Regions from separate parts of the Shewanella denitrificans OS217 genome, predicted to be linked through region 2. Evidence: riboswitches for the same ligand, from Rfam matches in the RefSeq annotation. Region 2 holds a riboswitch; the other holds the start of a gene.
What was found. Region 2 has a riboswitch for thiamine pyrophosphate ahead of SDEN_RS12035 (TonB-dependent receptor). Riboswitches for the same ligand answer to the same signal wherever they lie in the genome.
Positions count from the first base shown of each region.

Region 1: linked by a shared signal. The riboswitch ahead of thiC (phosphomethylpyrimidine synthase ThiC) and the one ahead of SDEN_RS12035 (TonB-dependent receptor) in region 2 are both predicted to bind thiamine pyrophosphate.

Region 1 is NC_007954.1:2,084,699-2,097,026, reverse strand. Features, by position in the region: gene SDEN_RS09230 (HesA/MoeB/ThiF family protein) at 1-900, opposite strand, end outside; gene thiE (thiamine phosphate synthase) at 890-2,731, opposite strand; gene thiC (phosphomethylpyrimidine synthase ThiC) at 2,734-4,794, opposite strand; TPP riboswitch at 5,079-5,179, opposite strand; gene SDEN_RS09215 (hypothetical protein) at 5,541-6,452, opposite strand; gene SDEN_RS09210 (PAQR family membrane homeostasis protein TrhA) at 6,841-7,548, shown strand; gene SDEN_RS09205 (MGMT family protein) at 7,688-8,062, shown strand; gene SDEN_RS09200 (DUF3108 domain-containing protein) at 8,135-9,010, shown strand; gene SDEN_RS09195 (class II glutamine amidotransferase) at 9,140-9,916, opposite strand; gene fadE (acyl-CoA dehydrogenase FadE) at 10,165-12,328, shown strand, end outside.
Region 2 is NC_007954.1:2,741,235-2,753,562, reverse strand. Features, by position in the region: gene topA (type I DNA topoisomerase) at 1-713, shown strand, start outside; gene SDEN_RS12065 (response regulator transcription factor) at 1,252-1,884, shown strand; gene SDEN_RS12060 (M61 family metallopeptidase) at 2,031-3,806, opposite strand; gene hinT (purine nucleoside phosphoramidase) at 3,989-4,339, shown strand; gene SDEN_RS12050 (PaaI family thioesterase) at 4,401-4,931, shown strand; gene SDEN_RS12045 (PaaI family thioesterase) at 4,924-5,367, shown strand; gene SDEN_RS12040 (YcfL family protein) at 5,495-5,905, shown strand; TPP riboswitch at 5,969-6,078, shown strand; gene SDEN_RS12035 (TonB-dependent receptor) at 6,132-8,366, shown strand; gene SDEN_RS12030 (hypothetical protein) at 8,436-8,696, shown strand; gene pnuC (nicotinamide riboside transporter PnuC) at 8,773-9,414, shown strand; gene SDEN_RS12020 (phosphotransferase) at 9,417-10,487, shown strand; gene SDEN_RS12015 (DUF6279 family lipoprotein) at 10,567-11,418, shown strand; gene SDEN_RS12010 (HvfX family Cu-binding RiPP maturation protein) at 11,622-12,212, shown strand; gene SDEN_RS12005 (NAD(P)H nitroreductase) at 12,299-12,328, shown strand, end outside.

The sequences.
Region 1 (12,328 bases), 660 kb from region 2:
AAGGCTTGCTCTGTTATCGTCAATGCGGCTGGCACAAACTGGACAACTAGGGTCTTGGCTCAAACCATAGCGGCTCCAACTGAGCTTTTTGGCATCAAATTTATGCAATACTCCGCCTTGAGGACTATTAGAAAGCAAGACATTGAGCCCCATCATGGCCTGCATGGCGGCAAGCGTTGCCACAGCAGGACCTAACACCCCTGTGTGACTGCAAGACTGTTCTATTTGGGTGTCCCTTGGATACAGGCAGTGATAACAAGCTGGAGCACTGTTCTCGGTATCTCTGAAATTAGCGGCACTCTTGTTAACGCTAGGGTTCGACGAACTCTTTTTAGGGATGTTGGGTTTAGGGATATAGGAAAAAAGTTGACCATTAAAATTGGCTACAGCGGCGCTTATCAGCACTAAAGAATGATGAACACACAGGTCATTGATCTTATGACGTGCGATGAAGTTGTCAGTGCAATCAAACACAAGATCTGGCATTGCGCCCAATAACACTTCAAGCTTATTGCCCCCATGGCCCGTATTGAAAAAGCACTCATCAAAATAATCATTAACGGCAATAAAATGACTATCAGGATAGGCAGTTTCAAGCTTACTCAGTGCTGCGTTAACCTTATACTTACCAATGTCATGAGCATCATAGAGTAACTGGCGCGGCAAATTGGAAAGCTCAACCTTATCAAAATCCATAAATAGCACAGTACCGACGCCAGCTGCAGCCAACAACTGCACTAATTGCTGTCCTAGTCCTCCCATACCGACAACAAACACCTTGGCATTAAGCAAGTTAATTTGCCCCGCCTCATCCACCTCTGACAGCATGATTTGTCTGCTATAACGAATGAATTGACGATCAGTTAACTCTCTAGTCGCTGTTTTACTCTTAGGGTGCATAACTCACCTCAGTCACTGAAGCCTGCATGTGCCCCTTTTTATGCTCAAGTTCAAGCTTAGCGTTATATTGCTCGGCCTTATTGCCATTCCAGAGGCGAGTTAGATTATCAAAAGCAAGCGTAGGATCTGTTGCATTAGTCAATGCCCGCACTACTGCGACATTCGCCACGCCAGTGGCTTTTATCTCCTTTAGACGTGTCTCATCTATACCGCCAATGGCCACTGTGGGGTAATGCTTATTTAATAGCTTTGCATAATGCTTAAGCTTCTTAAGTCCCTGAGGTTTAGATGCCATGGTTTTGGTAGGTGTAGGAAAAATATGCCCAAGGGCGATATATGAAGGCCTAAGTTGGTGGGAAAGCAGGATTTCAAAATAACTGTGACTCGATAGCCCAAGGGCCATGCCTGCAGCTTTGATTGCCTTAAGGTCCACCTCGAACAAGTCTTCTTGCCCTAAGTGCAGCCCAAAAGCTTTGTGCCTCAGTGCCAACTGCCAGTGATCATTAATAAACACCTGCGCATTAAAGGTTCGTCCAAGCTCGATGGCATCGATAATTTTCTGTTCTAACTGCTGCTTTTTTAGCCCAAATGCTTCTTTGCTATCAATTTTGAGCCTGAGCTGAATGGTGCGGCAACCGGCCTTAAGCAGAGTCTTAAGTAGTGCTAAGCTATCGACCACAGGGTAGATCCCAAGATCTTTTTCTATTGGCTTAAATCCCTTTGAATGTAAGCTTATACATTGTCCTAAATTTGGCAGCGGAGGTTCAATTGAGTCAGAATTGGCCTTCATTGAACCGTTAATGTCAGCGTCATTCACGGGCCAGATCTGAGGAAATAAAGCCAAGTCATCAGGCCAGCCTGTTCTTGCCAGTGTGCCAGGGCCTGAACCTGGCTGATAGCTTTCGATCAAACCTTGAGTCACATAGGCTTTAGCGAGCACTATGGCATCATGGAGTACAAAGTCCTGTGCCATAAAACTTGCGATGGCCATTGATAGTGTGCAACCCGTGCCGTGATTGTTGCCCGTATTCACTCTGCAGCTTGATAGTAAATAAGTGGCGTTATCATGATGAAGGCTCGCGCCTTCAACGTGATGACACACATAACAATCTATGGCTGCATCGCCTTGCCAGTGCTTGCCATCCCCGCCTTTAGCTAAGACATGACAGCCAAAGGCGTTAGCCAGCATTTCTGTTTTAGCAATAAAATCTGCCTGACTCTCGATTGAAGTGCCGATCCCTTGACTGTGACGATTATGGCTATTATCAGTCTTGCTGAGTTGCAGGCCTGACACTAGATACTGCAGTTCCTGTTGATTGGGAGTGATTAAACTAACGACCCCAATAAAGGCGCTAAAATCTAAGCCTGAACCTGAGTTAAAACCAGAGCCAGTACCTGAACTCATACTAGAGCTCATACCAGAGCTTATAGAAGGACTTATACTTGGATTTAGGTTAAGCCTATCGCCACTGCTGGCGACCATCACGGGATCTAAAATCACCGCAAGTTGACCCTTAGACCGGCGTTGCTGAGTCAAACGCTTCAACCAGTTAGCGACCACATCGACTTGCTGCTGTGATGCCAATAAACCAATTTTAATCGCTGCCGGCGGTAAATCACGGGCGAGACTATTAAGTTGAGCTAACAACATGGCAGCTGATACGCCTTCAACCAAACTCACGCAGACAGAGTTTTGTGCCGTCACTGTGGTGATAACGGTAGCGCAGTGACACCCCAAGTCCTGCGCCGTTGCCAAATCAGCCTGTATTCCCGCCCCACCGCCGCTATCGGAGCCCGCTATGGTCCAGACAATTGTTGGAGGTGTATTCATTTTTAGCCCTCAATTTCGAGGCTTGGGACTCGGACAACACTTGCATCTTGTTGATCATTTTTGTTGTCGTTAATTCCGCTGCTGTCAATGCTGTGATACAGGGCTGAGCCTTGGGATTTAAACTCAGCCGACTTTTGTGCCATTGCCTTAGCAAGATCTGCTTCTGTGGCTTGGCGCGCCTTATACTCATCAGGACTAATAAGTTCAACATCCTGAATATTAGCTTGTGCTAACGGTGCTTGTGCTAACAGCGCTTTCGCTTCTTGATCGGCGGCGTATTCTCTGACTTCTTGGGTGATTTTCATCGAGCAAAACTTAGGCCCACACATAGAGCAAAAGTGCGCCACCTTAGCGGATTCTTGGGGTAAAGATTCATCGTGGTACGCACGAGCAGTATCTGGATCTAACCCTAGGTTGTATTGATCCTCCCAGCGGAACTCAAACCTAGCTTTCGACAAAGCATTGTCACGCACTTGCGCCCCCGGGTGGCCTTTGGCAATGTCAGCGGCGTGAGCAGCAATTTTGTATGCGATAAGCCCTTGTTTAACATCTTCTTTATTGGGCAGCCCCAAATGCTCCTTTGGGGTGACATAGCACAGCATGGCGCAGCCATACCAAGCCATTTGAGCGGCACCTATGCCTGAGGTGAAATGATCATACCCAGGTGCAATATCTGTGGTTTGCGGGCCCAAGGTATAAAACGGCGCTTCATCACAGTGCTCAAGCTGCTTTTCCATGTTCACTTTAATCAAGTGCATAGGCACATGACCTGGGCCTTCGATAATGGTTTGCACATCGTATTCCCAGGCAATTTTCACTAACTCACCTAAGGTTTCAAGTTCTGCAAATTGGGCTTCATCGTTAGCGTCAGCTATGCAGCCTGGGCGCATACCATCACCAAGGGACAGCGACACATCATAGGCGGCGCACAGTTCACAGATTTCTCTAAAGTGCTCATATAAAAAGCTTTCTTTATGATGGCTCAGACACCATTTTGCCATGATAGAACCGCCCCGAGACACTATGCCCGTTAAGCGTTTTGCTGTCATGGGGACGTACCTGAGTAACACACCAGCATGGATAGTGAAGTAATCCACTCCTTGCTCGGCCTGTTCAATTAGGGTATCGCGAAACACTTCCCAGTTAAGATCTTCGGCGACCCCATTTACTTTTTCTAACGCTTGGTAGATGGGCACAGTACCTATGGGTACAGGAGAATTACGAATGATCCATTCACGGGTTTCATGAATATAGCGCCCGGTGGACAAGTCCATCACAGTATCTGCGCCCCAGCGGGTAGACCAAACTAGCTTCTCCACTTCTTCTTCGATGGAGGAAGTCACTGCAGAATTACCGATATTGGCATTCACCTTAACTAAGAAATTGCGACCTATGATCATAGGTTCAGCTTCTGGGTGATTGATGTTTAGCGGGATAATAGCGCGGCCCCGAGCCACTTCGGAGCGCACAAATTCAGCCGTGATGGGCTCTCCTATGCAAGCACCAAAGGATTCACCAGCAGATTTTTGGGTTAACACCCCTTCTGGGACATGTTCACGGGCCATGTTTTCACGTATGGCAATATATTCCATCTCAGGGGTAATGATCCCCCGTCTTGCATAATGCATTTGGGTCACGCATCGTCCGGCTTTAGCTCGTCTTGGTTTGACAAGTGCATCAAAACGCAAATGATCTAGACCATCATCTGCTAAACGCTGCTGGGTAAATTGTGAGCTCACCCCCTTAAGCAGCTCAGTATCTTGACGCTCTTCAATCCAAGACTGCCTAAATTTTTCAAGACCTGCATGGACATTAATATCGGCATTGGGATCAGAATATGCACCAGCGCAATCATAAACCATGATAGGCGGATTTTGCTCCCGCAGCGTCTCACCATTGGTTTTTGCGTGCAGAGTGTCGGTCTGATGAATTTGACGCATGCCCACCCTAAGATCTGGGCGGCTTCCGCTAAGGAATACCTTCTCAGAATTGGGGTGTTGTAAAGGTTTTAGATTTTCAATAAATGTTTGTGCACTAGCACGGGTTTCACGACGCGATGACATAAGCAACCTCACTAAAAAATGAAAAGTGTTGCTTGTCTGGAGAAATTGTTGAGGACGAGCGAATAACTTAGATATCAGTTACTTAAGATATTAGTTATTAAAATAATCATGCCGCTATTTTAACTTGGGTGAATCGCCAAATTTTGCCAAAACATTAAGCAACACCATCAAGGTTGCAGGTCTTGACATAAAATTTTAGTTCTATGGCAATCACACACTAAGTGCACAGTTAAAAAGCTTAATCAAAGCCACTTAAAATAATAAGTAATAGCTTGATATACAACAAGATTATCATGCTTGTTTCCTTCGCAGGTGTTAGCCTGATCAGGTTCAACGGATCCCGAATAAACGGTCTCAGCCATAAATGGCACTCCGACAAGAGGTTTTTAGTATAGGCAGTATATTCATGTTAATTCAAGCATTTATTAACAGCACATTCTAATCAAAGTCATATCAAGAAATGATGATAAAAGTTTAGGCTGGAGTTTAAAGTGAAAGTATTTGATGCGATAAGTAACTGTAAATATTTAAATAAACAACAAAATGCTAACTCAGAAAAATATTAAAATCTAAATTCCTCATATGAATTCCTATTCACTTAGCGTAATTTAGCAGCTAAAGATGTCTAACAAGGCCACGATATTATGAGACGGATCACTCGATGCTGGTTTGAAAATATCAAAATCCTTTGCCACTTTTTACTTTGTGACTATCTAAGAAGGTGTCTCTCTGATCTTATTCGAGTTTTATTTAAGCTTCATTTTAGAGAGTCGATTGCTGATCGCAGCATCTAATGATCGTTTTGTAGCAGATACAGGATCGCAAGGCTCTGCAAAGCCAAGCCCTTCACCATGAGGATTTATTTGGGTGCTGAGGTTAACCACTTTATAGCAAGTGTCACCAATTTTGACTCTTCGATTTGGATCTAATCTGTGATTTGAGGTCGTTGGCTGAGTTTTATCTTCGATAATTTTAACTTGATAGCGCGGCATTTCTGGGGTCATTTCACTTAGACTGGCACCATAATGTGAGGCTTCCCTTACGCGAGACTGACTCATAGCTTCAAAATTTTTATCTGCTTGCCCATGTAAATAGCGCTGTGTTGCCTCTAGTAACTGACTAGCTGACACTTTTGGACTGTTATTTTTAGCACTTGTTTTAATATTTTCACTACTGCCAAGCTGTGATGATATTATTTTATTCGCTTTTTGGTATTGCTGTTTGGGTTGTTGAATAAGCTTGGGTGTTGATTGTTTTTTTGGCTCTGATGTTTTTTTTGGCTGATTCTTTAAGTTACCGTCATCAAGGGTCTCAGTTAGCGTCTGTTGTGTCGTCTTTATAATTACAGCCATTGGCTCTTGCTCTGGGGTGGCTTGTTTTTTTTCTTTAGACATTTGGGCATTGAGTTTACGTTCACTGATAAAGTAGGCATTTAGCTTCATTGCAGGTTGTGCGTTGTTGACTACAGCAAGTTGTGAAAGGATATTTTTAGGATCTTGCTGCCAACTCATCAGCAATATAAAAAACACACTAAGATGTATTAACACGGCTATCAGCACAGTAATACCATGGTTAGAGAGCATCAAAACAACTCTTACATTAAAAGGCTGTTCTCTTACATTGATATACCTGTCATGTGGATCTAGGGGCTGTAACATCGGTTAATACCTTCCCCTAAGAGATGCCTTGTTCCTTGACATCGAAAAATTACATTTCATTTATACCCACTTCCCTATCGAATGACACTTATTATGTTCTAATGACCTTTCAAGATGTACCTTGAAGCAATTTATAGCTATGTTCTACAAGGAAAACTCACCTTGAAGATTAAACTTATATTATTGATTAACTTTGAAATGTCAAAACGGAAAAAGTTCAATTTCTAACAATGTTAAACCTAAATCATTAAATAAAAACAGTATAAGATATTGAATAATGTCGGTTAGTAGCGCCAATCAATTCAGCTTACACGCGTACGCTAAATTGATAGTCTTCTCGATATAGAGCTGGTAGACTCCAATCACTCAAGTCTAACAAGTCATTATCATGTCTATAGAGTTATCCGAAACTAACTCCAGTCCCAAATGCCATACTGAAATCGAATTTACGCAACCAAGTAAAATGTTTGATTATTGCCGTAAGGAAGAGGCGGCGAATGTCTACACCCATGCTCTTGGCGTATTTTTGGGACTAATTGCACTCTACTTTATGCTGCTTAAAGGCTATCAGCAGCAAGTGGGCAATATTAACTTGTTTGGTTTAGGCGTGTATGGCACTAGCATAGTGCTCTTGTTTCTAGCATCGACCCTGTACCATGCTAGCCGCAGTGAACTGTGGCGCAAGCGGTTAAAAATTGCGGATCATTGCGCTATTTATACTTTGATTGCGGGTACTTACACTCCGTTAATGTTATTGACATTAAATACCAGTAAAGCCGGTAGTGTATTGCTCGTTATTTGGTTAATAGCATTAGGCGGCATTATTTTCAAAACCCTGTTCATTGGCCGCTTTAAGGCCTTTAGCGTCATCTTATATCTAGTCATGGGTTGGATGTGTGTCACCGTCATGGATGATTTAGTCAGTGCGATGTCACCATTGGGATTTAAGCTGTTATTGGGCGGCGGCATACTCTATAGCCTAGGGGTTATTTTTTATGTGACGAAACGCATCCCTTATAATCATGCAATCTGGCACTTATTCGTCCTCGGCGGCGCCTTGGCCCATTTCCTGTGTATTTACCTAACGGCAATTTAACTTATATAAAACCACTCATATAAACCTTTGTCTCAGGCTGGCCTATTCCCAGCCTTCACTTTACAACTGTCCGCAAACTGCTTACTTTAGGGTTTTCAAATAAGCATCTTTTGAGCATAGCTTCTATATTCAGGTTTTCATGACTCAGTCTCTATACCCAAGTTCGCAACCCCATAGCCTCACAGCAAAGCAAAAGATCTGGTTTGTGGTGGCGTTGATCCCTGAAGGAAAAGTCGCCTGCTATGGAAAAATTGCCGACTTAGCAGGATTACCAGGGCGCGCGCGTTACGTCTCTCGCGCCTTAAAGGAGGCACCTGAAACGTTAAGTTTACCTTGGCACAGGGTAATCAATAGCCAAGGAAAGATTTCATTCGACAAATTTAGCCAAATGTTCCAACATCAAACAGAGTGTTTGCGCATTGAAGGTGTAGCGGTGAACTCTGGCAAAATTGCCTTGTCTGAGTTTGAATGGCAACCGGATATGGCAACCTTAGTGATGTCTCTGCCCTTTTAACTATTAGTTTGGTTTGATATATAAGGAACAACATTGGGAAAATTCGTACATACTGCCGCCACAAGTTTATCGATGGCGCTTATTGCCCTAAGTCATTGCACTATTGCAGCACCCGTCGCGGCGCCAGTCTCACCACTAACCCCTAGCGACGCCCAGGGTCAAGCTCAAAGCACTCTGGCAGTCGAGCTATTATCTCCTTCTTCATCGGTCGTGGATGACGTCCCAACACTCACGCCGCTCACGCCGCACAAGGCCCAATACCGAGTATTTTATGGCAGCATAGAGTTAGGGCTGGCCAATTATGAATTGCCTCGCCATGATACTGGTTTATATCGTTATGAATTTGATAGTAATGTCAGCTTATTAATGATTTCTGATCAGCGGCGCATAAAAAGTGAATTCATGGTCGATGGCAATCGTTTACAGCCTTATCGTTACACTCATGAGCGCTCTGGTACAGGCAGCGATTATTCTGAGCACACCTCCTTTTTTAAATCACAGCACAACATTTTTACCATATATAAAAATGAAAAAACCGATCTTGCCTATGAAGGCGCTATTTTCGATCCCTTAATGGTACAGCTACAGTTTCGCTTGGATTTACATTCTGCCGCAGCTATCGATGCCTATAAAATGGTTAAAGAAAAGGAAGTGGATGAATATAAGTTCAAAATTGTAGGCGAAGAACGGCTAACCATAGACAGCGGCACCTATGACACCATTAAGATTGAAGTGGTGCGGGACAGTACAAAAAGACAAACCTTTTTCTGGATGGCACCAAAACTTGCCTACTTACCGGTACGCCTGAGTCATTTTTCTAAAGGCAGCAAGCAATTGGATATTCAACTGGATACTTATCAATTTGAATTGCCAAAGCAAGTCTTAATTGAGCAATTGAAGGGTGAGATCTTGATGAACAACCCAACGGAAAATCAGTCTGAAGAATAAGTCCCTTTCGCAATCAACTTCGAGAGTTAGGCCGTTGCGATAGTTTGTCGTTCAGTGCCTAACTCTCAGTAGCAAACACGTAGGATCCACACTCAAGAAATATTAACAATGCGCCTTACACAAGGCGCTTTAGCCGTTAACTAATTCCCCTAAGGCAAATAGCTTCCATTCACCCGAAGTTAACACCTGCCATTGTTCATTGTCTGTCAAAGGTCGAGTTGCTATCACAGTCACCACATCATTAGGGGTGGTTTCTTTTTTGAAATCGATCACCACATCGGTATCAATAAGCTTAGCCTCGCCAAAAGGCGCGCGGCGGGTAATGTAACTTAAGTTATTGGTGCAATAGCACATCAAGTAATTGCCATCACTTAAGATCATATTAAATACCCCCAAGGCGCGTATCTCATCCGCAAGACTTGCTATAAAGACAAAAACGGGTTTCATATCTGCCGGCGCTTTATCGCCAAACTCAGACAATACTTGTTCCATTATCCAACAAAAGGCTAATTCGCTATCGGTGTCCCCCACGCTTTGAAATCGAGAGACAATAAATTTATCTTCATAATCAGATAATTGACCATTATGAGCATAAGTCCAGTAGCGGCCCCATAGCTCACGGGTAAAAGGGTGGGTATTTTCAAGGGAGACGCAACCTCGATTGGCTTGCCTGATGTGACTCACCACTACTTCACTTTTAATGGGATATGATTTTATCAACTGTGCGATATGTGACTGGCTGCTTGGGCTTGCGTCTTTAAAGGTACGACTGCCTTTACCTTCGTAAAAAGTGATCCCCCAACCATCAACATGAGGACCTGTCACCCCACCACGCTCTGCTAAGCCTGTAAAACTAAATACGATATCCGTAGGTACATTGGCACTCATCGCCAGTAATTCACACATGTATCTTGCCTTAATGCTCGTGAATTCGAGCTTAAACTAATCACTTAGCCTATTGTACCTAGCGCCTTTAAATAGTGGAACATTTGCCTTTCACAAAATTTTAAACAATTGTTTGAAAATTACTTGTATTCGATGCCAGTTAGGTTTAACTTTTATGAGACACAGGTCTGACCACGGTCTATACTTGTGAATAGGATCATCATAATAAAAGTCACTCCATATGTTGGGTGGCTTTAAGGAGAAAAACAGTGACTACCCTACTTTGGATCATCGCCATGATCTTGGTGTTAGGTGCCATGGCTTACCTTCGGGTATCGTTACTCACAGCCACCTTAGGTGCGCTAGTAGTAATGGCAGTTGGCAGCGCAACTGAGATAGTAAATACCACAGCTTGGATCGTTTTCTTAGTCGTGGCATTACCTTTTAATATCAAATCATTTAGACAGCAGTTTATCAGCCGTCCCTTAATGAAAGTTTACCGCGGCATTATGCCTGAGATGTCTTCGACCGAAAAAGAAGCCATCGAAGCCGGTACGACTTGGTGGGAAGCTGACTTATTTGCCGGTAATCCAAATTGGAGCAAGCTGCATAACTACCCGCAAGCCCGTTTAACCGCTGATGAACAAGCCTTCTTAGATGGCCCGGTAGAAACTGTGTGTGCCATGTTGAATCAGCATCAGGTCTCTCACCAATTAGCCGATCTTCCACAAGATGTGTGGCAGTACCTCAAAGACAATGGCTTTTTCGCCATGATCATTAAGAAAAAATACGGTGGTTTAGAGTATTCAGCCTATGCCCAGTCTCGCGTTTTGCAAAAATTGGCCGGCGTGAGCAGTGAATTAGCATCGACCGTAGGTGTACCTAACTCATTAGGCCCAGGCGAGCTTCTGCAACATTACGGTACCACTGAGCAGCAAGATCATTACTTACCTCGTCTTGCTAAAGGCTTAGAAGTCCCTTGTTTTGCATTAACTAGCCCTGAAGCTGGCAGTGATGCAGGCGCTATCCCAGATTTTGGTATTGTGTGTAAAGGCGAGTGGGAAGGCGAAGAAGTGTTAGGTATGAAACTTACCTGGAACAAGCGCTACATCACCTTAGCCCCTGTTGCCACAGTGTTAGGTTTAGCCTTTAAACTGCGCGATCCTGATCATTTACTCGGTGAAACAGAAGAGCTAGGCATCACCTGTGCGCTTATCCCTACGGATGTTGAAGGCGTCATTACAGGTCGTCGTCACTTCCCGCTTAACTGTATGTTCCAAAATGGTCCAACTCAGGGTAATGAAGTCTTCGTTCCGTTAAGCTTCATTATTGGTGGCCCTAAAATGGCTGGCCAAGGCTGGCGCATGCTGGTTGAGTGTTTATCGGTTGGCCGAGGTATTACCCTGCCGTCAAACTCAGCTGGTGGTATTAAGACCGCTGCGCTAGCAACAGGTGCTTATGCTCGCATACGTCGCCAGTTCAAACTGCCTATCGGTAAGCTTGAAGGTATCGAAGAGCCAATGGCGCGCATCGGCGGTAACGCTTACCTGATGGACGCGGTAACATCGCTAACGACTACAGGGATTGATTTAGGCGAAAAGCCATCGGTTATCTCTGCAATCGTGAAATTCCATTTAACCGATAGAATGCAGAAATGCGTCATCGATGCCATGGACATTCACGGTGGTAAAGGCGTGTGTCTTGGCCCGAACAACTATTTAGGCCGTGGCTATCAAGCTGCCCCTATCGCGATTACCGTTGAAGGCGCTAACATTTTGACTCGCGCTATGATCATCTATGGTCAAGGTGCGATTCGCTGCCATCCTTATGTATTGACAGAAATGGAATCAGCATTTGATACCGAATCGGGTCAAGGCCTTGCAAACTTCGATGCGGCTATTTTTGGTCATATCGGTTTTGCTATCTCAAACTTTATCCGCAGCTTCTGGATGGGTCTGACATCGAGCCGTTTCACTAACTCACCTTATTCTGATAAAACCAAGCGTTATTATCAGCAGATGAACCGTTTCAGTGCCAACTTAGCGCTATTGTCTGACTTGGCGATGGCCACCTTAGGCGGTAACCTTAAGCGTAAAGAACGTATCTCAGCCCGTTTAGGTGATTTATTAAGCCAGTTATACTTAGCCTCTGCAACGCTTAAGCGTTATCAAGATGAGGGTCGTTTGGTTGAAGATTTACCTTTAGTTCAGTGGGCTGTTGAAGATTCGCTGCACAAGCTGCAAACAGCATTAGATGAGTTACTGGATAACTTCCCTATGGGGCTTGGTCCTGTGTTACGTGTGGTCATCTTCCCATTCGGTCGTCCGCTTAAGCGTCCATCAGATGTGTTAGATCATAAGGTTGCACAAATCATGCAAACCCCTTGTGCAAGTCGTGAACGTCTGGGTCAAGGCCAATACTGGACTGCATCAC
Region 2 (12,328 bases):
CGATGAACTTAACCCCAGGGGAAGAAGCGGTCAGCGATGCTGAAGATGCTGAAACCGATGCGCTGCGTGCTAAGCATCGCTGTGGTAAGTGCGGTACCGCCATGGACAGTTACTTGATTGACGAAAAGCGTAAGCTGCATGTCTGCGGTAATAACCCAAGTTGTGATGGTTATGAAGTCGAAGCGGGTCAGTTTAAAATTAAGGGTTATGAAGGCCCATTAATTGAATGCGATCGTTGTGGTAATGACATGGAGCTTAAAAATGGCCGTTTCGGTAAATATTTTGGTTGTACCAACAGCGAATGTAAAAATACCCGCAAGCTGCTAAGAAGCGGTGAAGCTGCGCCGCCAAAAGAAGATCCTATCTTCTTACCTGAGCTTAAGTGCACTAAATCCGATGCTCACTTTGTGCTACGTGATGGCGCTGCGGGGATATTTATGGCCGCCAGTACCTTCCCTAAGTCTCGGGAAACACGAGCGCCTTTAGTGGAGGAGTTGGTTAAGTATCGCGAGCTACTTTGGCCTAAATACCAGTATCTTGCCGATGCGCCGGTTGAAGATGATGACGGTAATAAAGCCGCAGTGAAGTTTAGCCGTAAGACCAAAGAGCAATACGTGGCCACTGAGGTTGACGGTAAGGCAACGGGTTGGACTGCTAAGTATCATGGCGGTAAATGGTTGGTTGAACAAACCAAGAAAAAAGCCAAGAGTTAGTTTTTGAGCTTATCAATAGAAAACGCTACTTAATGTAGCGTTTTTTTTTATTTATTTTTCAGTGTTACTGACTGAAAAATCACACTTTAGTTACTAAGACTTCCATCAACTACACTTTTGGCTAGTGGAAAACTGAGCCTTAAGTTGTTAGTTTGACTGTGATGCTCGAATTGAGGTGAAAGCTATGCAGTTTGCATGGGCTCAAATCGAGTTAAGTTAGCCAGTTTTACCCAAGACATTAAGACAGTGATCCGTATTCACTAGCAGAACCCCTTTGGCAACAGGCATAGTTTTTCATTTGTAGTAGTTCCTTATGAAAAATCGAACCCTGTAACTTAAGGATTTCCTAGGCTGAATAGATAGTTAGGATAGTGCTTTAATGAAGGGTAATAACCGGGCTAACAGAATAGCTAGTGCACTTATAGCTTAACTAAGATTGAGTGCACTCGAGGCTAAGTTCATTTACGCTAGCGCAACTATCTTAACTGGACGGAACCTAAGTGTACTCGTTTTAAAACAATCACATGGAGTGTAATTGATGTTTAAAATCGTAAATTGGATGCTGGTTTCGCGTTCGCAGCTACTCACTGATTTATTGGAGTGCCGCTGGCCGCAAGAATTTTTAATCAAACTCACTCATGCAAGCCCAGGGAATTTGGCTGACAAACTCGACAGCCACCTGGTGAGTGTGGTGGTATTTGATTTAGCGACGGTGGATCTGCAACAAAGTTATCAGTTGCAGCGCCTTATCGAGCGAGAATACAGCAGTATAAAAACTGTGTTTTTGAATTTTCCTCGACAAATCGACGCGAAATTTTTGATCCATCCAGCAACCAGTGTCGGGGTGTTTTATCTAGACTCTGGCATAAGCGAAATAAGCAGCGGTTTGAATGACATTTTAAAAGGCCGCAGTGTGATGCCTTTTGAACTGCATCAGTCCATGCTTCATGATGATACTGAGGATGAAACCGATAGCCTCACCATTAGGGAGCGTGAAGTGTTGCAAGCCCTGCTGTCAGGCAGTACTAATTTGGATATTGCCAACCAGTTATTTGTGAGTGAAAGTACAATCAAAACTCACTTGTATCGTGCATTTAGGAAAATTGGGGTTTCAAGCCGTGGTCAAGCCATCGCTTGGGCCCAGACTCATATGCATGAAGTGAGGTGTTGATTTAGCCTATTGGCGTTAATGGTTACTTGTTAATTGTTAATGGTTAATAGCAATGACACCCAAAAATGCCAGCAAACTTATTTGCTGGCATTTTTTATGGCTCTCAATAACCAATAATATAAAAGGATAGTTAATTAAGTTTCTTATCAGTAGCTTAACCATATTTTTGCCGCATCTGGGTCGCTAATGCGCAGCGCCACAGTATCCAGCATGGGGGCTTGAAGCGTCAGTTGACCTTGCATCAACACATCGCGTCTAAACCAATGCAAGGTGAGGCGCTCACCCAGTTGATGATCTTGAAGCTGACGTTCAAATTCAGCGGTGACTTTTAATGCGTCACAACTAATAAGTACATCGCCCGCGCTGAGTCCTGCATCATGGGCGGGGCTACCTTGGGTGACGCTGATAATGGTCAATCCTGAGGCTTCAGCTTTAAATTTGGCACCAAAGCCAATCTTATAGCCTCTAGGCTTGCCATCATTCAGGCTGTCACCGAGGTCATTGCCGCCTTCACTGGCGCGCAGCGTCATCTCAATTCCGACTTTGGCCAGTAACGCTTCAAGGGGTAAATCTTCAGTGTTGTCTAAATAGCTGAATAGCTCATCACAGTTGCGCCCAAGGAGCTGCTCAATAATCGCCTTATGTGAGTTTTCATCTGTGCCTACGCCGGTTAAGCCATGGTGTTGCCATAATTGCTGCATCAGATTATCCAGTGAGTACTTACCTTTAGATTCGATGCGCAGGGTTAAATCCAGCATAAGGGCAAATAGCGCGCCTTTGGTGTAGTAACTCACAATGGCATTGGCAGCATTTTCATCTTGTTTATAAAACTTGGTCCAAGCATTAAAGCTTGATGCTTTTAAGCTTTGTTTAAAGCGCCCCTGACCACGGTAAACTCGGGTCATGGTGGCACTCAGTAGCTCTAGATAACTGCTGGCATCTATGCAGCCTGCGCGATAGGTTATAAAGTCATCAAAATAGGAGGTAATACCCTCATAGGCCCACAGTTGATTGGTGTAGCTTTCTTGGCTTAAGTCGAAGGGAATAAACTCCTTAGGCAAGATGCGCTTGACGTTCCAACTGTGGAAATACTCGTGACTGCAAAGGGACAGATAGGTGCGATAATCTTTATTCACTTTAGCATCGAGACTTTGGGGAAGATCTTTGCGTGAGCACATTAATGCTGTCGATGCCTTGTGTTCGAGGCCGCCAAAACCATTATCAAGCACGCGTGTCATAAACACATAGCGCTCAAAGGGCGCTTGGCCACCAAAAAGGTTTATTTGGTATTCACAAATGGTTTTGAGATCTTGACACAATCTTGCCATATTAACCCGGCTTGCACCGCTTAATACCACATCGTGGTGCACGCCACAGGCATCAAATTGTCCTATGATGAGTTCACCCATCTCCACCGGATGATCAATTAAATCTTGATAATTCTCGGCGCTAAAATCGCCAAAGCCAAATTCATCACCGCTCATGCGTTTAAGGCTGGTGGCAAGTTGCCAGTGTTGCAGTAACGCGTCTTGAGGTTTGGCTATGGTGACTGTGCTCGGGTTATCCTCAGTCCCTGTAACACTTAGAAATACACTGCTGCCATTGAAAAAACCATGACTCATATCAAGGTGAGCCGAGCGTACCGATAAATCCCAAGCATAGACTTGATAGCTTAGGGTTAACTTAGGACTGGTATTGGCGGCGCGCCAGCGCTGTTTATCCAGTTGAGTCAACGCAATGACTTGGTTGTTTTCATCCAACGCGCTAATGTCTATTATATTTCTGGCAAAGTCTCTTATCATATAACTGCCAGGCAGCCAGGCAGGCAAGCTAAACTCTTGGGCCTTCTGGGCATTGTCTAAAGTGAGAGTGACGTGAAAAAGATGCGCCTTAGGATCGAGAGGGACAATATGATAATGCATGAAAGAATCCAAAGTAGGGGCTTAAAGATGAGCCGCCAGAAATAATGTGAAGCTACATGCTGCCAAAAATGCACCGCTTAGGCAATGCTAACAGAATGCTGGGGTTAGAATTATCCATAACTGCCACAGACTTTATGTATATAATCATAGCTATTGCTATTCTTAACCAGAGGAGCCAAGTGATGGCCGAAGAAACCTTATTTAGTAAAATTATTCGCCGTGAAATTCCTGCCGATATTTTATATCAAGATGAATTAGTCACGGCGTTTCGCGATATCCAGCCTAAAGCCCCGACCCATATTTTGATTATTCCAAATCACTTGATCCCAACGACCAATGATGTGAAGTCATCGGATGAATTGGCTTTGGGGCGTATGATTACCGTGGCGGCCAAGTTAGCCTCTGAAGCGGGCATTGCAAAAGACGGCTACCGACTCATTATGAATTGCAATCAGCATGGCGGCCAAGAGGTGTACCACATTCATATGCATTTAGTGGGCGGTAAGCCCTTGGGTCCTATGTTGTCTGTGTAGTTCAGTGAAACAATGACATTAAAAAGTATGACAAGGTGAACCAAGTGTTATGCCAAATACCATGAAGATAAACAGTGAATTTTTCCCATTAACTGAGCTTGCGACTCGATTCGTCGCCCAGCTTGCACAGTGTCGCCGCTTAGGCATCAAGGTTCATGAGGCAAGTGAGCACCATGTGTTACTCGAGCTGCCCTACAGCCAAGATATTATCGGTTACCCAGATACTGGGGTTATCCATGGCGGCGTCATCACCACTTTAATCGATACCGGCTGTGGCACCGCTGTGGTGTGCGCTATTTTGAAGAAATTTCAATCATTAGAGATTTCACCCACCTTAGACTTACGGGTGGATTACATGAAACCTGCCGAGCCGAACAAATCTGTGTTCGCTTTTGCCGAGTGTTATAAGTTGTCATCAAGCGTTGCCTTTACCCGCGCCATCGCTTATCAAGACAGCATAGATGAGCCCATAGCCCATGCCGTTGGCTCTTTTATGCGTATTAGCCCCGAAATGGTGGGTGAGACTTTTAGGCAAGCATTAATGGGCAATTTAACCGAGGTCAGATCACCTGAGGAAAAGGCTGATGAGTAGTGACTTGGATGTTCAAGACGTAGTAAAGCGCGCCATAGAATTGAATGATTACAGTTATTTATTGGCCAAAGTGCCTTATTCGCAATTTATTGGCATGGCGGTTGAGCGCTTTGGTGATGAAATGGTGTTTAAATTACCCGCTAAAGACGACAATATCGGCAACCCTATTTTACCCGCCATTCATGGGGGCGTGATTGCAGGTTTTATGGAAATGTCGGCCATAGTGCAGTTAATGGTGTTTATGCAGGCGAAGAAAGTGCCTAAAATTGTCGATTTCTCCATCGATTACTTAAGAGCGGGTCTGCACCAAGACACTTTTGCCGAGTGTAAAATTACCCGTCAAGGGCGGCGTGTTGCCAATGTGAGCATCAATTGTTGGCAGACTAACCGTAAACAACTTATCGCCACCGCCAGAGCCCACTTTCTAGTTGAATAGTTAAGTCGAATAGCTTAGTTGAATAGTTTAGTTGAATCGTGACATCGTTTGGATGAGTGCAATTTTTTTTGGCGGTTAAATAGATTAGCCGTTAAATAGGTTAGCGGTGAAATAGGGAGATAATGAGATGAACACAAGATTGACATCAAGTTTGCTGCTCACAGGCTGTTTGGTCTTAGGGGCATGGGTTACGGGGTGTGCAAATAACACCGCCGGCATAAGCGCTGCCTCAAGTGGAGATAGCCGAGTAGACTCCAGCGCAGTTTCTCGTCAGGTTAAAATCGATCAACTGATGAGTCGCCGCCAAGGGGATTTACTTCAAGGCAGCGCCGTATTAGTGAGTCAAAAAAGCACAGATATCAGGCTGCAGTACAAGTTTACTTGGTTTGATATCGACGGTATTAGCCGAGATGATGAGTCTAATAGTTGGCAAGCCTTGACCCTGCATGGCAAAGCGCATAAACAAGTGCAAGGACTCGCGCCTAACCCACAAGCGGTCAGTTTTGAGATTTATGTTAGAGAAAGTCACTCAAACTAAAGATAAAAGTGGCTTAATTGTGACAAGTAACTGTGTCGCACTTAAGTCTGATGGTTTATAATCCCTCGCGCCAAGGGGTGTTAGGGCTAGTTGCTCTGACTGAGATATCGTTTGATAAACCCTTAGAACCTGATCCGGCTAATACCGGCGTAGGAATGGGCTTATTATTCGCGCACTTCTTAATCGCTTATCCATGCCGGATCTCAAACTATACATTTGAGGTCCTATGTCAGCTCCAACTTGTTTATCCTTACCCGTAAAATCTACCCTAACGCTTGCCATCATGGCCGCATTGACTGTGCCTGCCGTTGCCACTACCGCAGACATTGAACGCCGTGCCCTCGATGGTGACAAGATGGAAGTCATAGTGGTCAATGCCGATTTCAGTGGCATTAATCTCGACAAGATGCCGTCTAGTGTCACAGTCATCGACGCCCAGCAGCTTGAAGATGAAGGGGCGCAGCATTTTGAAGATGTGCTAAATAGCATCGCCAATTTTAATTGGTCTGGCGGCAGCTCTCGTCCTAAATATTTTCAAATCCGCGGCGTCGGTGAGCAAGAAGACTATAAAGGCGCGCCTAATTCATCCGTCGGTTTTATTATGGATGACATAGATTTATCCGGCCTTGGCAGTATTGCTAGCATGTATGACATGCAGCAAGTCGAAGTGCTTCGTGGCCCTCAAGGCACACAATACGGTGCTAATGCACTGGCGGGCCTTATTTACCTTAAAAGTAATGATCCGAGTCAAGAGTCAGAGCAGGGCATGGAGGTGAGCGTCGGTGATGATAACCTCACCACTTTTGCAGGTTTTAGCTCAGGGCCAGTTTCAGACTCAGGTAAACTCTTGTACCGCATCTCCGTTGAGAAACACAATCAAGACGGCTTTAAAGATAATCTTTATCTTGGCCGCGCTGACACCAATGAGCGTGATGAATTCAATACTCGCGCCAAACTGCGCTGGTACGCCACCGATACGCTGCAATTAGATTTAACCTTATTGCATGCTAATTTTGATAATGGCTATGATGCATGGACATTGGATAACAATGGCCGTCAGACTTTAACTGACTTACCGGGCACAGATAATCAGCAAACCACAGGGGCAGGCTTTAAGGCCATCTACAGCGGCGCCGAACAGTTTGAACTTACCTCGCTAACGTCCTTCGCCAGTACTGACCATCAGCATGCCTATGACGGTGACTGGGCGAATGACAGCTATTGGTCCTCAAAGCAATGTGCTGTTTGGGATGAGGATTGGACAATGTCCCTTGGCAGTTTACCCTGTGTTTATAATGCCACTTGGGATAAAAAAGCGGAGCGCGACACGTTAACTCAAGAATTTCGATTGGCTTCCAAAGAGAGCGGAAAAATATTCTTTGATTCAACTAGCTGGCTAATTGGTGTGTATGGCAGGCAACTTAAGGAAGATAACTCACTTATCGATTATGCTCGCTATAGCAATGGTCAAGTAAATCCAAGTGTTAAAGAAAGAACTAAATATTTAGACTCTCAATACGATGCTTCAAACTTCGCTATTTTTGGCCAACTAGATAGTGAATTAGAACATGGCTATTTATTGTCTGCAGGATTAAGAATTGAGCGTCGAAATAGTGATTATAGCGATACAAATGGCGATGACTTTAACCCTTCAGAAACCATGTGGGGGGGACACCTTTCATTATCAAAATCAATAAATAGCCAGCATACTGCCTATACTCGACTAGCCAAAGGTTATAAGTCAGGTGGCTTTAATATGTCATTAACTGAGGATTTTGCAGATAAAAGGTCCTATGATGCAGAGACTTTAAATAACCTTGAAATAGGTTTGAAATCATCGTGGTTAGATGGGGACTTAGTCACAAATACTGCACTATTTTATATGACTAGAGATGATCAACAAGTCTCAACTTCACTGCAAAATCCAAATGATAAATCTGATTTTATTATGTTCACTGATAATGCTGGCAAGTCTAATAACTACGGTATGGAATTTGATTTTGATTGGTATGCCACAAATAAAGTGAAGTTCTATGGAAGCTTGGGTTGGTTGAATGCAAAATACGATGAATATCAATATGCTGTAAGCGAAACAGAAAAAGCCAATTTAAATGGACGTGATTTAGCCCATTCACCTAAGCTGACCTACAGTGCAGGCATGACCTATCTGGCCGATACGGGCTGGTTTGTTAACCTAAATGCCAGCGGTAAGAGTGAGTTTTATTATTCAGACAGCAATGAATCAACCTCAGAGCCTTATGTCATTATGAATGCCAGAGTGGGCTATGAGACCCAGACATGGTCGGCGTATCTGTGGGGGCGTAACTTGTTCGATGAAGAATATGGTGTTAGGGGCTTCTACTTTGGCAACGAGCCAGATAGTGATTGGGCCGATAAGCAGTATCTTCGCTTCGGCGACCCGCGCCAGCTGGGGTTGACTTTATCTGTTAAATTTATGTAATCACTGGAGTAGGCACCTTTGGGTGCCTACTCTATGTTTGGTTTATCAGCCAAACCCAAAGGAGCGACAATGAAGCTTACAGTTGAAATCAGCATGTACCCATTGAAAGAGAATTATATAGAGCCCATTCAATGGTTTATTGAAAGGCTAGATGCCTACCCAAGCATAGAGCGAGTCACTAATGCCATGGCCACTCAAGTCTGTGGTGAGTACAGTGACGTGATGGCCATGCTCGCCATCGAGATGCAGTCTGCTCACCAAACCTGGGGTAAAGCTGTGTTCGTGTGTAAGTTTATCTGTGATGAGTTAGATCTCAGTCATCAACAGTGACTTGAGTCGATAAGACAGTTGTACGAGGAGAGTCCCCGTGTTTGAAGCCATAAATGTCGCCATATCAGAAGTGTCCATGATGACCTACTGGGAGTTGTTCGCGGTTATTTTGGCCGTGGTTTATTTGCTACTCGCCATGAAGACCAATATCTGGTGTTGGCTTGCCGCTTTCGTCAGTACCGCTATTTATACCGTGCTGTTTTGGAAAGTGTCCTTGTTGATGGAGTCAGTGCTGAATATTTATTACATGGGCATGGCACTGTATGGATATTGGCTCTGGCAGCAAGATGGCCAACCCATACCCACACAGCAAGGGGTGCCATCGAAGAATATCCAGTCCTCAAGCCAACTTGGCCCTATGGTGTTAAGTTGGTCACTTAATGCACACTTAATCCTTATCAGTATTACAGCCTTGATTTCCCTCGGGGTGGGTTACTTGATGGCTAATTACACCCAGGCCTCGTTTCCTTATTTGGATGCGGCAACGACTTGTTTTGCCGTGATGACCACCTACTTGGTTGCCAAAAAAGTGTTAGAGAACTGGCTGTATTGGATAGTGATTGATTTAGTGTCTATGTATTTGTATTTCCAAAAGGGCTTAATGTTAACCACGGGCCTATTTATGGCTTATGTGTTAATGGCCGGCATGGGATATGTTATGTGGCGTAAGCGTCTGGAAAGTCAGACGCAACATACTGGCGAATTGGCAGTCCGTTAATTATGACCCATCAATGGCAAACGCCGAGTGCGTTATTAGGCCAAGCCTTGTTGTCGTCCTTGCCTGAGTGGTTACAGCAGGCGTTGGCGGACATCGATGCCAAAGCCATGTTGCTGTCTGAAGGATTAAGTAATGCCAACTATCGCCTTTGCTGCCCACAAGGTGATTGGGTGCTTAGGGATAATCGCCCCCAAAGTCTTTGGTGCAATCGAGAGCAGGAGTTGGCTAATTGGCGTCTTGCTGAGGCGGCAGGATTAGCGCCGGCACTCATCTGGCACAGTGATGACAAGCGTGTTTATTTAAGCTGTTTTGTGGCGCAAATTCGGCCTTGGTCGAGTGTGATGAGTCATGAGAATAACAGCCTGTGTATTGAGCCTCCATTAACTGAAAGCGGGCCTTTAGATAATGTCACAGCACTTGAAGTTTTCGATGAGGCAACACCTGTCTCACTATTATTGAATTTGTTGCGGCCATTGAGTCAGCTTACTGTCCCCGATGTTGCCTTAACCCCAAGAGCCCAATGGCAAGAATATTTAGCGCGATTGACCGAGCTTGCCCGCGCGATGCCGAGCTCTCCCTCTAGCGTAAATAGTCAGTCAAATTTGACATCACCGAAGAAAACACACCTCTCTAGCCAATGGCACAGCGCCTTTACTCAACTGAGCAGCTTAGCGACTGAAATTGAACGCTGGTTAGTGCAACTGGAGTCTTGTTTGGTGGCTGATCAGTATTGTCATCGCGATCTTAATCCCACTAATTTACTCTTGGTGGGGGATAAATTACAGTGCATCGATTTTGAGTACGCTACTGCCAGTCATCCCTTGTTTGAATTAGCGAGCGTTATCACCAGCCATAAACTCACTCCTAAGCAACGAGATTCCTTGATTGAGCAATATCTGGCGTTTAACCCCAATGTGAAACCATCAGGGGTTGAGGCTATGCCTGCGGCAATCAATTGCTACTGGCTCTGCTGCGCCGCTTGGGCGTTACTCATGGCTGCAGAGCAAGATGAGGAGTGTCAAACGCAATACTTAGCCTACTTCAAACAATATCTACAACTCATTACAATTTAGCCTAAGCTAATAAAGGCTACAGGCTTGCGATGTTATTTTTGTGTTATATGATGACGCAAGTTGTTGACCTTATTCTAGGATGTTCATCTTGCTAAAAAAAACCATAACATGGCTAAGTGTGCTTTTGCTGCTGACGGCGTGCTCCACCAAAATGAGCTATTACTTTCTCGATTGGGCCATAGAGTGGGAAGTTGAAGAGTATGTGACCCTCAATAAGCCTCAGCAGAAGCAATTCGATGGCATGTTGGAGAAATTTTTAATTTGGCACAGGCAAGTTGAATTGCCAAAATACAGCAGTCAATTGAATGAACTCTTAACCCAATTACAGCAAGGTACACTGACTCCTTCGCAGTGGGTGACCCAAGTGCAGCAGGCTAAGGCCCATTGGTTCCGCATTTTCCATTATTTGTTGCCCGACCTTATCCCGTTAATTGCTTCTTTGAGTGATGAGCAAGTCAAAGGCATCATGAAACAGCTAAGAAAAGAAGAGCGAGAACTCAGTGATGAGTATGCGGGTAAAACAAACGCACAATTGCTTGATGAATCCAATGAACGCTTATTCGAGCAGGCCGATGATTGGCTAGGCAGTGTGACTCAAGAGCAGAAGGCATTGATTGAAACTCGCAATAGCCAGCGTCTAGCCACCTTAGACATGTGGCTCGAATATCGTCACGAATGGCTTAGGCAATTTGAACAGGCACTCAATCAGCGTGATAACGCCCATTTACTCACTATGCGACTAACCAAGCTGATGACTCAGCCAGATGACCTAAAGTCGGCAAGCTATCAGCAGAATATTGATCAAAACGCTGAAAACTTTGGTTCACTTATCGTTGAACTCAGTCATACTTTGAATGATAAGCAGCGAAAAAGATTCAATAAAAAGCTTAATTCACTGATAGTAGACCTTAATGAGCTCAGCCTTGACTAAGCCTTGACTAGACCTTGAACCGTTCTTGGCTCAATATTGGCTATGTTTGAACTGAGTCTTTTTTCCATAGCCAAACTCAAGCTAATTCAGGCCATAATCAACCCCCCAGTTTGCTTAATGATCTTATGATGTTGGTTCTGTGATGAAAGAAAATTCAGCTTCATTGGGTCTAATTAGCAAGATAAATGAATAAGGGCATCAAGATGCAGTTGTTAGTTGGGTTTTATACAGGCTTTTTAGCCATGCTTAAATCAGTAGAAGGCTTGGCACCACTGGCATTACGCTTGTACTTAGCGCCAGTGTTGATGCAGGCCGGTTACAATAAAATCAGTCACTTTGACGATACTGCGGCCTGGTTTGGTAATTCAGAATGGGGTTTAGGCTTACCTATGCCTGAGTTGATGGCGGCATTAGCCTCGGGCACCGAGCTTGTGGGCGGTGCGCTCTTGTTGTTGGGACTTGCGACACGCTTTGTGGCTGTACCTATGATGGTGACCATGTTGGTTGCCGCCTTTGCTGTGCATTGGCCAAATGGCTGGCTTGCGATTGCAGATGGCAGCTCTTGGCTTGCCAATGACAGGGTATTAGAGGCCGGCGAAAAGCTTGCGGCGGCAAAGAGTCTGTTGCAGCAACACGGTAATTATGAATGGTTAACCAGTTCAGGTAATCTGGTGATTTTAAATAATGGCATCGAATTTGCCATCACTTACTTCATTATGTTATTAGCGTTATTGATGCTTGGTGGAGGACGTTACACTAGCCTAGATTACGTTATCGCTAAGCGTTATCTCTAGCAGGATTTCCTCAAGCTATGTAAATATCCCACCCTAACGGTGGGATATTTGTTAGTATTTGGCATCATTTTTAGAGGATAGTTATTGTGGATGCAAAGCAACTTCTGTTAACCCGT